Regions from separate parts of the Kitasatospora sp. NPDC004531 genome, predicted to be linked through region 1. Evidence: riboswitches for the same ligand, from Rfam matches in the RefSeq annotation. Region 1 holds a riboswitch; the other holds the start of a gene.
The links. Region 1 has a riboswitch for glycine ahead of gcvT (glycine cleavage system aminomethyltransferase GcvT). Riboswitches for the same ligand answer to the same signal wherever they lie in the genome.
Positions count from the first base shown of each region.

Region 2: linked by a shared signal. The riboswitch ahead of gcvP (aminomethyl-transferring glycine dehydrogenase) and the one ahead of gcvT (glycine cleavage system aminomethyltransferase GcvT) in region 1 are both predicted to bind glycine.

Region 1 covers NZ_JBSGDD010000143.1:885-6,490, reverse strand. Annotated here, with positions in the region: gene ACWEMJ_RS32295 (enhanced serine sensitivity protein SseB C-terminal domain-containing protein) at 1-460, opposite strand, end outside; gene ACWEMJ_RS32290 (enhanced serine sensitivity protein SseB) at 579-1,346, opposite strand; glycine riboswitch at 1,485-1,589, shown strand; gene gcvT (glycine cleavage system aminomethyltransferase GcvT) at 1,740-2,858, shown strand; gene gcvH (glycine cleavage system protein GcvH) at 2,961-3,335, shown strand; gene ACWEMJ_RS32275 (serine hydroxymethyltransferase) at 3,351-4,619, shown strand; gene ACWEMJ_RS32270 (L-serine ammonia-lyase) at 4,771-5,606, shown strand, end outside.
Region 2 covers NZ_JBSGDD010000024.1:62,786-68,391, reverse strand. Annotated here, with positions in the region: gene ACWEMJ_RS13230 (PRC and DUF2382 domain-containing protein) at 1-714, opposite strand, end outside; glycine riboswitch at 902-1,007, shown strand; glycine riboswitch at 1,009-1,136, shown strand; gene gcvP (aminomethyl-transferring glycine dehydrogenase) at 1,226-4,096, shown strand; gene ACWEMJ_RS13220 (DUF1844 domain-containing protein) at 4,227-4,601, opposite strand; gene infC (translation initiation factor IF-3) at 5,062-5,606, shown strand, end outside.

The DNA of each region.
Region 1 (5,606 bases):
GTTGGTCCAGCACGGTGAAGAACTGCGGTGCCTGCACGGCCGGTTCGGAGATCCGCAGCGGCCCGGCCGGCACCCGGTCCAGGCCGACGGCGATCCGGCGCAGATCGGCCCAGGGCACGCCGACGCCGCCGCCCGGGCGGTGCGGATCCAGCCACAGGCCCCAGCGCGAGCGGTAGAGCGAACCGGCGATCTCCGGCCCGGACACCACCTCGTGGCCGCGCGTCCAGCCGCTGGAGGCCAGCTGCCCCGGGGAGGTCACGCAGGGCGCGTAGCCGTGCCCGCCGACGTCCATGTTCCCGTACTGGGCGTCCGGGCTGCCCGGGCTGCCGTGCCACAGCAGCATCCAGACCTGCCCGCCCGCGAGGGCGCGCAGCAACCCCTCGTACGCCTCCCAGCGCTCCGGTGCGACCGTTGCGAGGGCGCGCTCGATCGCGCCCGGGTCGCCGGCTGCTCCCGTCACGTCGCCGCCCTCTTTCTCGACTTCCCTCGTCCGCCGTCCACCGCGCTCCGGTGGGCCGGGGCAACCCTATGGGGCGCGCCCGACAGCCGTCATGCCGCCGTACCGGATCCCCGCGGATTCACGGCCGCGTCCAGAAGGGCTGTACCCGCCCCAGCAGCCAGTCCACCACCGGGTCCGCGACCAGGTCGAGCAGCACCAGGTGGACGCCCCAGCTCGGCGGCGCGGTTCCGAGCGCCCGGCCGAGCGCCAGGTTGACGTCGCCGGGGTCGGCGGGCGCCGCCGGGTCCAGCTGGACGCCGATGTACAGCAGCGTCGACTCGCCCTCCACCCGGGCCAGCGCCCGACGGGCCGTCAACACACCCGGCAGCGCCGCGAGTTCACCGGTGGCGGCGGCCAGGAAGGCGTACGGCTCCTGGTGCGGCTCGGGCTCCTTGAGCGCCACCCGGGCACCCTCGGTGACGCCCTGCGCCTCCCACTGCTCGCCGCGCGGCCCGCGCCGCAGCTCCCCGACGCCCTCCGGCGGCACCGGGATGCCCACCTGCGCCTCCGGGTTGACCGCGACGCCGACGCCCAGCGGCAGGCCCCGGGCGAACTCCCACATCGGGGCGATCGCGAACGGGATGCCGGGCGCGTGCTGCAGGTACACCTCCTGCGAGCTGTACACCGGCACGTAGGGCGCGCCCGCCAGCTCCAGCGTCGGCAGGTCGAGCTCGCCGGACTGTGGATCGGCGCCGGACGGCAGCGGGATCCACACCTGACTGCGCGCCAGCACCTCGATCACCCGGGGCGTCGCCCCCGGATCGCCCAGCGCAGCCACCAGCACCTGCTCCAGCTCGTTGGCCGGCCAGCTCCCGCTCTCCGGAACCTGACCCAGCGGGAACCCCATCTCGCCCCTCCACACTCACGGTTGCGATCAGGTTAGCGGCGCGGGCGGACGCCCGGGCCGAACTGTGACCCGTCCCCACTCCCACCAGCGGCTCCCGGCGTGCCATGATGGGCCCGCCCAAACTTCATACCGGCCGCTCGAACCCGCGCGGGAGAGCCGGAACGACCGTCACCCGGTCGCGACCGGCGCCGAAGGAGCAAGTCCTCCCCGGAATCTCTCAGGCCCCCCTACCGCCCGGGCGAGGCAGATCTGGAAAGTGGACACGGCCCTGCCGTGCGCCCACCCACGGTGCAAACCGCCATCCTGTCCGGGATGCGGTGAAGCTCTCAGGTTCGACGACAGACGGGGAGATTCGCCCCAGCCTGCCCGTTTCCAGATCCCGGGAGTCCTGTCGTGTCCCTCCGCCTGACCGCGCTCGACGCGCTGCACCGCTCGCTCGGCGCCACCATGACCGACTTCGCGGGCTGGGACATGCCGCTGCGCTACGGCAGCGAGCGCGAGGAGCACCTCGCCGTCCGCACCAAGGCCGGCCTGTTCGACCTGTCGCACATGGGCGAGATCACCGTCTCCGGCCCGCAGGCCGGCGAACTGCTCGACCACGCGCTGGTCGGCTTCATCTCCGCGCTCGGCGTGCTGCGCGCCCGCTACACCATGATCTGCCGCGAGGACGGCGGCATCCTGGACGACCTGATCGTCTACCGCACCGCGGAGGACGAGTACCTGGTGGTCGCCAACGCCTCCAACGCCCAGGTGGTGCTGGACGCCCTGACCGAGCGCGCCGCCGGCTTCGACGCCGTCGTCCGCGACGACCGCGACGCCTACGCGCTGCTCGCCGTCCAGGGCCCGGAGGCGAACGGCATCCTGGCCAAGCTGACCGACGCCGACCTGCCCGGCCTCAAGTACTACGCGCTGCTGCCCGCCACCGTGGCCGGCCGCCAGGTCTGGCTGGCCCGCACCGGCTACACCGGCGAGGACGGCTTCGAGATCTTCTGCGCCCCCGCCGACGCCGAGCACCTGTGGACCGAGCTGACCGCGGCCGGCACCGCCGAGGGCCTGGTCCCGTGCGGCCTGTCCTGCCGCGACACGCTGCGCCTGGAGGCCGGCATGCCGCTGTACGGGCACGAGCTGTCCACCGAGCTGACCCCGTTCGACGCCGGCCTGGGCCGGGTGGTGCGCTTCGACAAGACCACCAACGACGGCGCTTTCGTCGGCCGCAAGGCGCTGGAGGAGGCCGCCGCCGCAGCCGAGGCCAACCCCCCGCGCAAGCTGGTCGGCCTGGTCTCCGAGGGCCGCCGCGTCCCGCGCGCCGAGTACGCGGTGGTGGACGCCGAGGGCGCCGTGATCGGCCGGATCACCTCCGGTTCGCCGTCCCCGACCCTGGGCAAGCCGATCGCCATCGCGTACGTGGACGCCGCGCACGCCGAGCCGGGCACCACCGTCGCGGTGGACGTGCGCGGCAAGGCCGAGCCGGTCCAGGTCGTCGCGCTGCCGTTCTACAAGCGCGCCCGCTGACCCTCCGTCGGCCCTTCACCTGCTGTCCGAGCAGCTCTTTCCGGTACGTCCGCCCAGCGGACGGCCGTGCCCTCCCCTCTTGCGATCCTGGAGAATGACGTCATGAGCAACCCCACGCACCTGCAGTACACCAAGGAGCACGAGTGGCTGACCGCCGCCGTGGACGGGGTGTCGACGGTCGGCATCACCGCGCACGCGGCCGACGCCCTCGGCGACATCGTCTACGTCCAGCTCCCCGCGGTGGGTGACACCGTCACCGCCGGTGAGACCTGTGGCGAGCTCGAGTCCACCAAGTCGGTCAGCGACCTCTTCTCCCCCGCCACCGGCGAGGTCACCGAGGTCAACCAGGAGGTCATCGACGACCCGGCCCTGGTCAACTCGGAGCCCTTCGAGGGCGGTTGGCTGTTCAAGGTCCGGGTCGAGGCGACCGACGAGCTGCTCGACGCCGACGGCTACACCGCCTTCACCGGCGCCTGACCGGGAGACCCCCTCATGACGGTTCTCAACCAGTCCCTCCACGCGCTCGACCCGGAGATCGCCGCCGCGGTCGACGCCGAGCTGCACCGCCAGCAGACCACCCTGGAAATGATCGCCTCCGAGAACTTCGCCCCGGTGGCGGTCATGGAGGCCCAGGGCTCGGTGCTCACCAACAAGTACGCCGAGGGCTACCCCGGTCGCCGCTACTACGGCGGCTGCGAGCACGTCGACGTGGTCGAGCAGCTCGCCATCGACCGGGTCAAGGAGCTGTTCGGCGCCGAGCACGCCAACGTGCAGCCGCACTCCGGCGCGCAGGCGAACGCCGCGGCGATGTTCGCGCTGATCCAGCCGGGCGACACCATCCTGGGCCTGAACCTGGCCCACGGCGGTCACCTGACCCACGGCATGAAGATCAACTTCTCCGGCAAGCTCTACAACGTGGCCGCGTACCACGTGGACGAGAAGACCGGCCAGGTCGACATGGCCGAGGTCGAGCGCCTCGCCAAGGAGCACCAGCCCAAGCTGATCATCGCCGGCTGGTCCGCCTACCCGCGCCAGCTGGACTTCGCCGAGTTCCGCCGCATCGCGGACTCGGTCGGCGCCCTGCTGATGGTCGACATGGCGCACTTCGCCGGTCTGGTCGCCGCCGGCCTGCACCCCTCGCCGGTGCCGTACGCGGACGTGGTCACCACCACCACCCACAAGACCCTGGGCGGCCCGCGCGGCGGCGTCATCCTGTCCAAGGCCGAGTTCGCCAAGAAGATCAACTCCGCGGTCTTCCCCGGCCAGCAGGGCGGCCCGCTGGAGCACGTCATCGCCGGCAAGGCGGTGGCCTTCAAGGTCGCGGCCACCGACGAGTTCAAGGACCGCCAGCGCCGCACCCTGGAAGGCGCGAAGATCCTCGCCGAGCGCCTGCTCCAGGACGACGTGACCGCCTCCGGCGTCTCCGTCCTCTCCGGCGGCACCGACGTCCACCTGGTGCTGGTCGACCTGCGCAACAGCGAGCTCAACGGCCAGGACGCCGAGGACCGCCTGCACGAGGTCGGCATCACCGTCAACCGCAACGCCGTCCCGAACGACCCGCGCCCGCCGATGGTCACCTCCGGCCTGCGCATCGGCACCCCGGCGCTGGCCACCCGCGGCTTCGGCGCCGAGGACTTCACCGAGGTCGCCGACGTCATCGCGGAGACCCTCAAGCCGGGCTTCGACGCCGCCAAGGCCGAGACGCTCAAGGCCCGGGTGACCGCGCTCGCCGCCAAGCACCCGCTGTACCCCGAGCTGTAACCCTCCCGACGGCCGCCGCGACCCGGCGGCCGCCCGGAACCCCCGGGGCACCGCGCACACTGGAAGACGTGCGCGCGGTGCCCCGTTCCATGCGCAGCCCACCGTCCCACCGGGCGGACCACTCCACGAGACCAGACAAGGACGTCACCCCGTGGCCATCAGCGTCTTCGACCTCTTCTCCATCGGCATCGGACCGTCCTCCTCGCACACCGTCGGCCCGATGCGGGCCGCCCGGATGTTCGCCCGCCGGCTCTCCACCGAAGGACTCCTCGACCAGGTCGCCTCGCTCCGCGCCGAGCTGTACGGCTCCCTCGGCGCCACCGGCCACGGCCACGGCACGCCCAAGGCCGTCCTGCTCGGCCTGGAGAACAACTCCCCGCGCACCGTGGACGTCGACCGGGCCGACCTCGACGTCGACCGGATCCGCGCCGACAAGCGGATCAACCTGCTCGGCCGCCACGAGATCCCCTTCGACGCCGACACCGACCTCGTCCTGCACCGCCGCAAGGCCCTGCCCTACCACGCCAACGGCATGACCCTGTGGGCGTACGACGCCGCCGGCGCCGTGCTGCTCGAAAAGACCTACTACTCGGTCGGCGGCGGCTTCGTGGTCGACGAGGACGCGATCGGCGAGGCCCGCGTCAAGCCCGACGACACCGTGCTGCGGTACCCCTTCCGCACCGGCGAGGAGCTGCTGCGGCTGGCCCGGGAGACCGGCCTGTCGATCTCCGGCCTGATGCTGGAGAACGAGAAGGCCTGGCGCACCGAGGCCGAGATCCGGGCCGGGCTGCTGGAGATCTGGGCCGTCATGAAGGAGTGCGTCGCCGCCGGCATGTCCCGCGAGGGCATCCTGCCGGGCGGGCTCAAGGTCCGCCGCCGCGCCGCGTCCGCCGCGCGGGCCCTGCGGGCGGAGGGCATCGGGCCCGGCAACGCGATGGAATGGGTCACCCTCTACGCGATGGCCGTCAACGAGGAGAACGCCTCCGG
Region 2 (5,606 bases), on a different contig from region 1:
CCGCACCCGCTCGCGCACCAGCGGGACCCGGCGCTCCACGGCCTCGGTGGTCACGTACTTGCGCAGCCGGGTGGTGCCGACGGTGTGCCACTCGGTGCTGATGTCCAGGCGCTCCTCGCGGCAGGTGAGCTCGACCGGGGCGGCGGGCTTGTGCCGGTCCGCCCGCCCGGCCGGCTCGGCGGGACGGGCGGCGGGCCGCTCGGGGATCGGCCTCGGGGGCGTGAAGCCGGCCGGCGCGGGAGCCGGGCCCTGCACCGGCGCCGGAGCGGGCGCGGGGGCCGGGGCGGGTTCGGGGGAGGAGGCGAGGTCGCCGAAGTCGCGGTCGGCGACCTTCTCCGAGTACTCCTTGGCGGCCGGGGCGGGCGGCGGCGCGGGGGCGAACCGGAGCGGCCGGTCGGCGCCCGCCGTGTCCAGCCCGTAGTACCGGTACAGCTCCAACTCCTGCTCCGGGGACAGGTGCTGGCCCACCCCGAAGTCCGGGGACTCCTTGATCAGCGACTTGTCGTACGGGACGTGCAGCTCGTCGCCGGAGAACTCGCTGGTGGTCAGCGGGACGAAGGCGTCCCGGCCGAAGATGCCCGTCCGGACGGCCGCCCACTCCGGTTCCCCGGTGGCGTCGTCCAGGTAGACCTCGTCGACCGTGCCGATCTTGTCACCGTTCCGGTCGACCGCCTTGTGTCCGATCAGGTCGCGCGGATCGATTTCGGTCTGCACCCTGTCCTCCAGCTGCTGCTCCTGCAGGACCCGTCCGGGGAGCGGTCGGAGGAGCGTGCCGGGCCGCTATTCCACACCAAAAGGCACGTAACGGACGGTGTCATTCCGAATGCCTCCGTCCGGGGCGGATCACACCGCCGTACCGGTGATCGTCAAGCCCGGCGCTGGTACCCTGGGCGGCGACCGCCGAGCCCGCTCGGGAGAGTCCCGGACCGCTGATCAAGCGGGTTGCGGGACGCCGAAGGAGCAACCCCTCCCCGGAATCTCTCAGGCATCCGTACCGAGAGGGCCAGGTCACTCTGGAAAGCAGGGCAGGACCGTCGGCACCGAAGCCCTCGGACGCTGCCCTCGCCGACGGTGCAAGCCGACCGGGGCACCACCCCGGGCGCGCGAAGCTCTCAGGTACCGATGACAGAGGGGGAGGCTGACGGGTTCGTGCGCCCCGACGCTCCCACAGCGGCCGGCCGGCGTGCGTACCACCGCCGGTCCGCGACCAGGAGGCCCGACCCCCATGAACGCCCAGCCGACGCTCACCGCGCTTGAGCAGGCCAGCCCCTTCGAGCACCGCCACATCGGCCCCGACAGCGACGCCCAGCAGAAGATGCTGGCCCAGGTCGGCTACAGCACGCTGGACGAACTGTCCGACGCCGCTGTGCCGGACGCCATCCGCAGCCTCACCGCGCTCGGCCTGCCCGCCGGCCGCAGCGAGGCCCAGGTGCTCGCCGAACTGCGCGAGCTGGCCGGCCGCAACCAGGTCCTCACCTCGATGATCGGCCTCGGCTACTACGGCACCTTCACCCCGCCGGTCATCCTGCGCAACGTCCTCGAGAACCCCGCCTGGTACACCGCGTACACCCCGTACCAGCCGGAGATCTCCCAGGGCCGCCTGGAAGCCCTGCTCAACTTCCAGACCATGGTCTCCGACCTGACCGGCCTGGCCACCTCCGGCTCCTCGCTGCTCGACGAGGGCACCGCGGCCGCCGAGGCGATGGCCCTCGCCCGGCGCGTCACCAAGGTCAAGGGCGGCGTCTTCCTGGTCGACGCCGACACCCTGCCGCAGACCCTCGCCGTGATCCAGACCCGCGCCGAGCCGACCGGCGTCGAGGTCGTCACCGCCGACCTGTCCAACGGCATCCCGGCCGAGATCGCCGAGCGCGGCGTGTTCGGCGTGCTGCTCCAGTACCCCGGCGCGTCCGGCGCCGTCCGCGAGATCAAGCCCGTCATCGAGCAGGCCCACCAGCTCGGCGCGATCGTCGCCGTCGCCGCCGACCTGCTCGCCCTCACCCTGCTGCGCTCGCCCGGCGAGCTCGGCGCCGACATCGCCTGCGGCACCTCGCAGCGCTTCGGCGTCCCGATGGGCTTCGGCGGCCCGCACGCCGGCTACCTCGCCGTGCGCGCCGAGTACGCCCGCAACCTGCCCGGCCGCCTGGTCGGCGTCTCCGTCGACGCCGACGGCAACCGCGCCTACCGCCTCGCCCTGCAGACCCGCGAGCAGCACATCCGCCGCGAGAAGGCCACCTCCAACATCTGCACCGCGCAGGTGCTGCTCGCCGTGATGGCCTCCATGTACGCCGTCTACCACGGCCCCGACGGCCTCGCCGACATCGCCCGCCGCACCCACCGCTACGCCGCCGCGCTCGCCTCCGGCCTGCGCGCGGGCGGCGTCGAGCTCGCCCACGAGGCGTTCTTCGACACCGTGACGGCCGTGGTGCCGGGCCGCGCCGACGAGATCGTCGCCGCCGCGCTGGCCGGCGGCGTCAACGTGCACCGGGTGGACGGCGACCGGGTTTCGGTTTCCTGCGACGAGACGACCACCCGTGAGCACCTGGCGGCCGTGTTCGCCGCGTTCGGGGTCTCCGCGGAGATCGCCGAGGACGCCGATGCGCTGCCGGCCGCTGCGCTGCGCGAGGACGAGTACCTCACCCACCCGGTGTTCCACAGCCACCGCTCCGAGACCGCGATGCTGCGCTACCTGCGCCGCCTCTCGGACCGCGACTACGCGCTCGACCGCGGCATGATCCCGCTGGGCTCCTGCACCATGAAGCTCAACGCGACCACCGAGATGGAGCCGATCACCTGGCCCGAGTTCGGGCAGCTGCACCCGTTCGCGCCGGTCGACCAGGCCGCCGGGTTCCTGACCCTGATCCGCGAGCTGGAGCAGCAGCTGGTCGAGGTCACCGGGTACGACGCGGTGTCGATCCAGCCGAACGCGGGCTCGCAGGGCGAGCTGGCCGGTCTGCTGGCGGTGCGTGCCTACCACCGGGCGAACGGCGACACCCAGCGCGACGTCTGCCTGATCCCGTCGTCCGCGCACGGCACCAACGCGGCCTCGGCGGCGATGGCCGGCATGCGGGTCGTCGTGGTCAAGACGCTGGCCGACGGCGACGTCGACGTCGAGGACCTGAAGGCGAAGATCGAGCAGCACCGCGAGCAGCTCGCCGTGCTGATGGTCACCTACCCGTCGACCCACGGCGTGTTCGAGACCCAGATCACCGACATCTGCGCCCTCGTCCACGAGGCCGGCGGCCAGGTGTACGTCGACGGCGCCAACCTGAACGCGCTGGTCGGCCTCGCCAAGCCCGGCAAGTTCGGCGCGGACGTCTCGCACCTGAACCTGCACAAGACCTTCTGCATCCCGCACGGCGGCGGCGGCCCCGGCGTCGGCCCGGTCGCGGTGCGCGCGCACCTCGCGCCGTACCTGCCGAACCACCCGCTGCAGGCCGAGGCCGGCCCCGCGACCGGCGTCGGCCCGATCTCGGCCGCGCCGTGGGGCTCGGCGGCGATCCTGCCGATCTCCTGGGCGTACGTCCGCCTGATGGGCGGCGAGGGCCTCAAGCGCGCCACCCAGGTGGCCGTGCTGAACGCCAACTACATCGCCAAGCGGCTCGCCCCGCACTTCCCGGTGCTGTACACCGGCCCCGGCGGGCTGGTCGCGCACGAGTGCATCATCGACCTGCGGCCGCTCAGCAAGGAGACCGGCGTCAGCGTCGACGACATCGCCAAGCGGCTCATCGACTACGGGTTCCACGCGCCGACGATGTCGTTCCCGGTGGCCGGCACGCTGATGATCGAGCCGACCGAGTCCGAGGACCTGCACGAGATCGACCGGTTCTGCGCGGCGATGATCGCTATCCGCGGGGAGATCGAGAAGGTCGGCGCGGGCGAGTGGGCGGCGGACGACAACCCGCTGCACAACGCCCCGCACACGGCGGCGATGCTGGCGGGGGAGTGGGCGCACCCCTACACCCGCGAGGAGGCCGTCTTCCCGGCGGGCGTCAACCCGGCGGACAAGTACTGGCCGGCGGTGCGGCGCATCGACGGCGCGTACGGCGACCGGAACCTGGTGTGCTCGTGCCCGCCGCTCAGTGAGTACGACGCGTAGTCGCTGACGCCGAAGCCGCCCGTCGGGGAAGTTTCCCGGCGGGCGGCTTCGGTGTGTGTGTGGGCGCAAGCGAGGAGGAAGGCGAAGGCGCCTCCGGCAGGGGTGCGGGAGGCGCCTCGGGTGGGGCGGGTCAGGAGTAGACGGGGCCCGTGAACTTCTCGCCGGGGCCGGAGCCGGGGGCGTCGGGGACGAGGGAGGCTTCGCGGAAGGCGAGCTGGAGGGAGCGGAGGCCGTCGCGGAGGGGGGCGGCGTGGAAGTTGGAGATCTCGGGGGCTCCGGCGGTGACCAGGCCGGCCAGGGCGGTGATCAGCTTGCGGGCCTCGTCGAGGTCCTTGTCGGCCTCGCCGCCCTCGGCCAGGCCGCACTTGACGGCGGCGGCGCTCATCAGGTGGACGGCGACGGTGGTGATCACCTCGACGGCGGGGACCTCGGCGATGTCGCGGGTCAGGTCGTCGAAACCGAGGGCCTGGTCGGACTCGGGCGAGTGGTCGGGCTGGCTGGTCAAGGTGTCACTCCGGGATGCTGGTGCGAAAGCGCAGTACAAAGGGAGCGTACAAGGCGGGTGGTGGCGGACCGGAATACCGGTCGGCCTCGGAACGCTGGTATGCTTCGAGACTGACCGGCCAGGAATCCGATTCGGATGCCAGGCCAGCAAGTGGAGGCTCCACCTCAGGAGGCCCGAGAGGGCAACCGCGACAGTCTCCCACCCGAGCGGCCGAAGGGCCGACGGGTCCGGTCCGTGGCAGGCGCCGCAAGGATTGCCCGCCGCCAGTGGTGTCCGTCAGGGCATCCCGGAACGTGTGGAGCCCCGCCTGTACCGTGCGGGGCTTTTTTCGTGCGCTCGGTGCCCCTGTCGGACGACGGTGGCAGCGAAGCATGAATGAAGCCCCGCCCAGTGGTCGAAACCACTACGTGCGACCGCCGTCCGACGGCCGCATCGAAGAAGGTGCAACCGAGGAGGCCCCATCAGCACCGAGCCCCGCATCAACGACCGGATTCGCGTCCCCGAGGTGCGACTCGTCGGTCCCAGCGGCGAGCAGGTCGGCATCGTCCCGCTCGCGAAGGCGCTGGAGCTTGCCCAGGAGTACGACCTGGACCTGGTCGAGGTCGCCGCCACGGCGCGCCCGCCGGTGTGCAAGCTCATGGACTACGGCAAGTTCAAGTACGAGTCGGCCATGAAGGCCCGTGAGGCGCGCAAGAACCAGGCGCACACGGTCATCAAGGAGATGAAGCTCCGGCCGAAGATCGACCCGCACGACTATGACACCAAGAAGGGTCACGTCGTCCGGTTCCTCAAGCAGGGCGACAAGGTCAAGATCACGATCATGTTCCGCGGTCGTGAGCAGTCCCGCCCCGAGCTGGGCTTCCGACTGCTGCAGCGGCTCGCGGAGGACGTCCAGGAGCTGGGCTTCGTGGAGTCTGCGGCCAAGCAGGACGGCCGAAACATGATCATGGTTCTCGGCCCGCACAAGAAGAAGACCGAGGCGATGGCCGAGGCCCGCGCGATCGC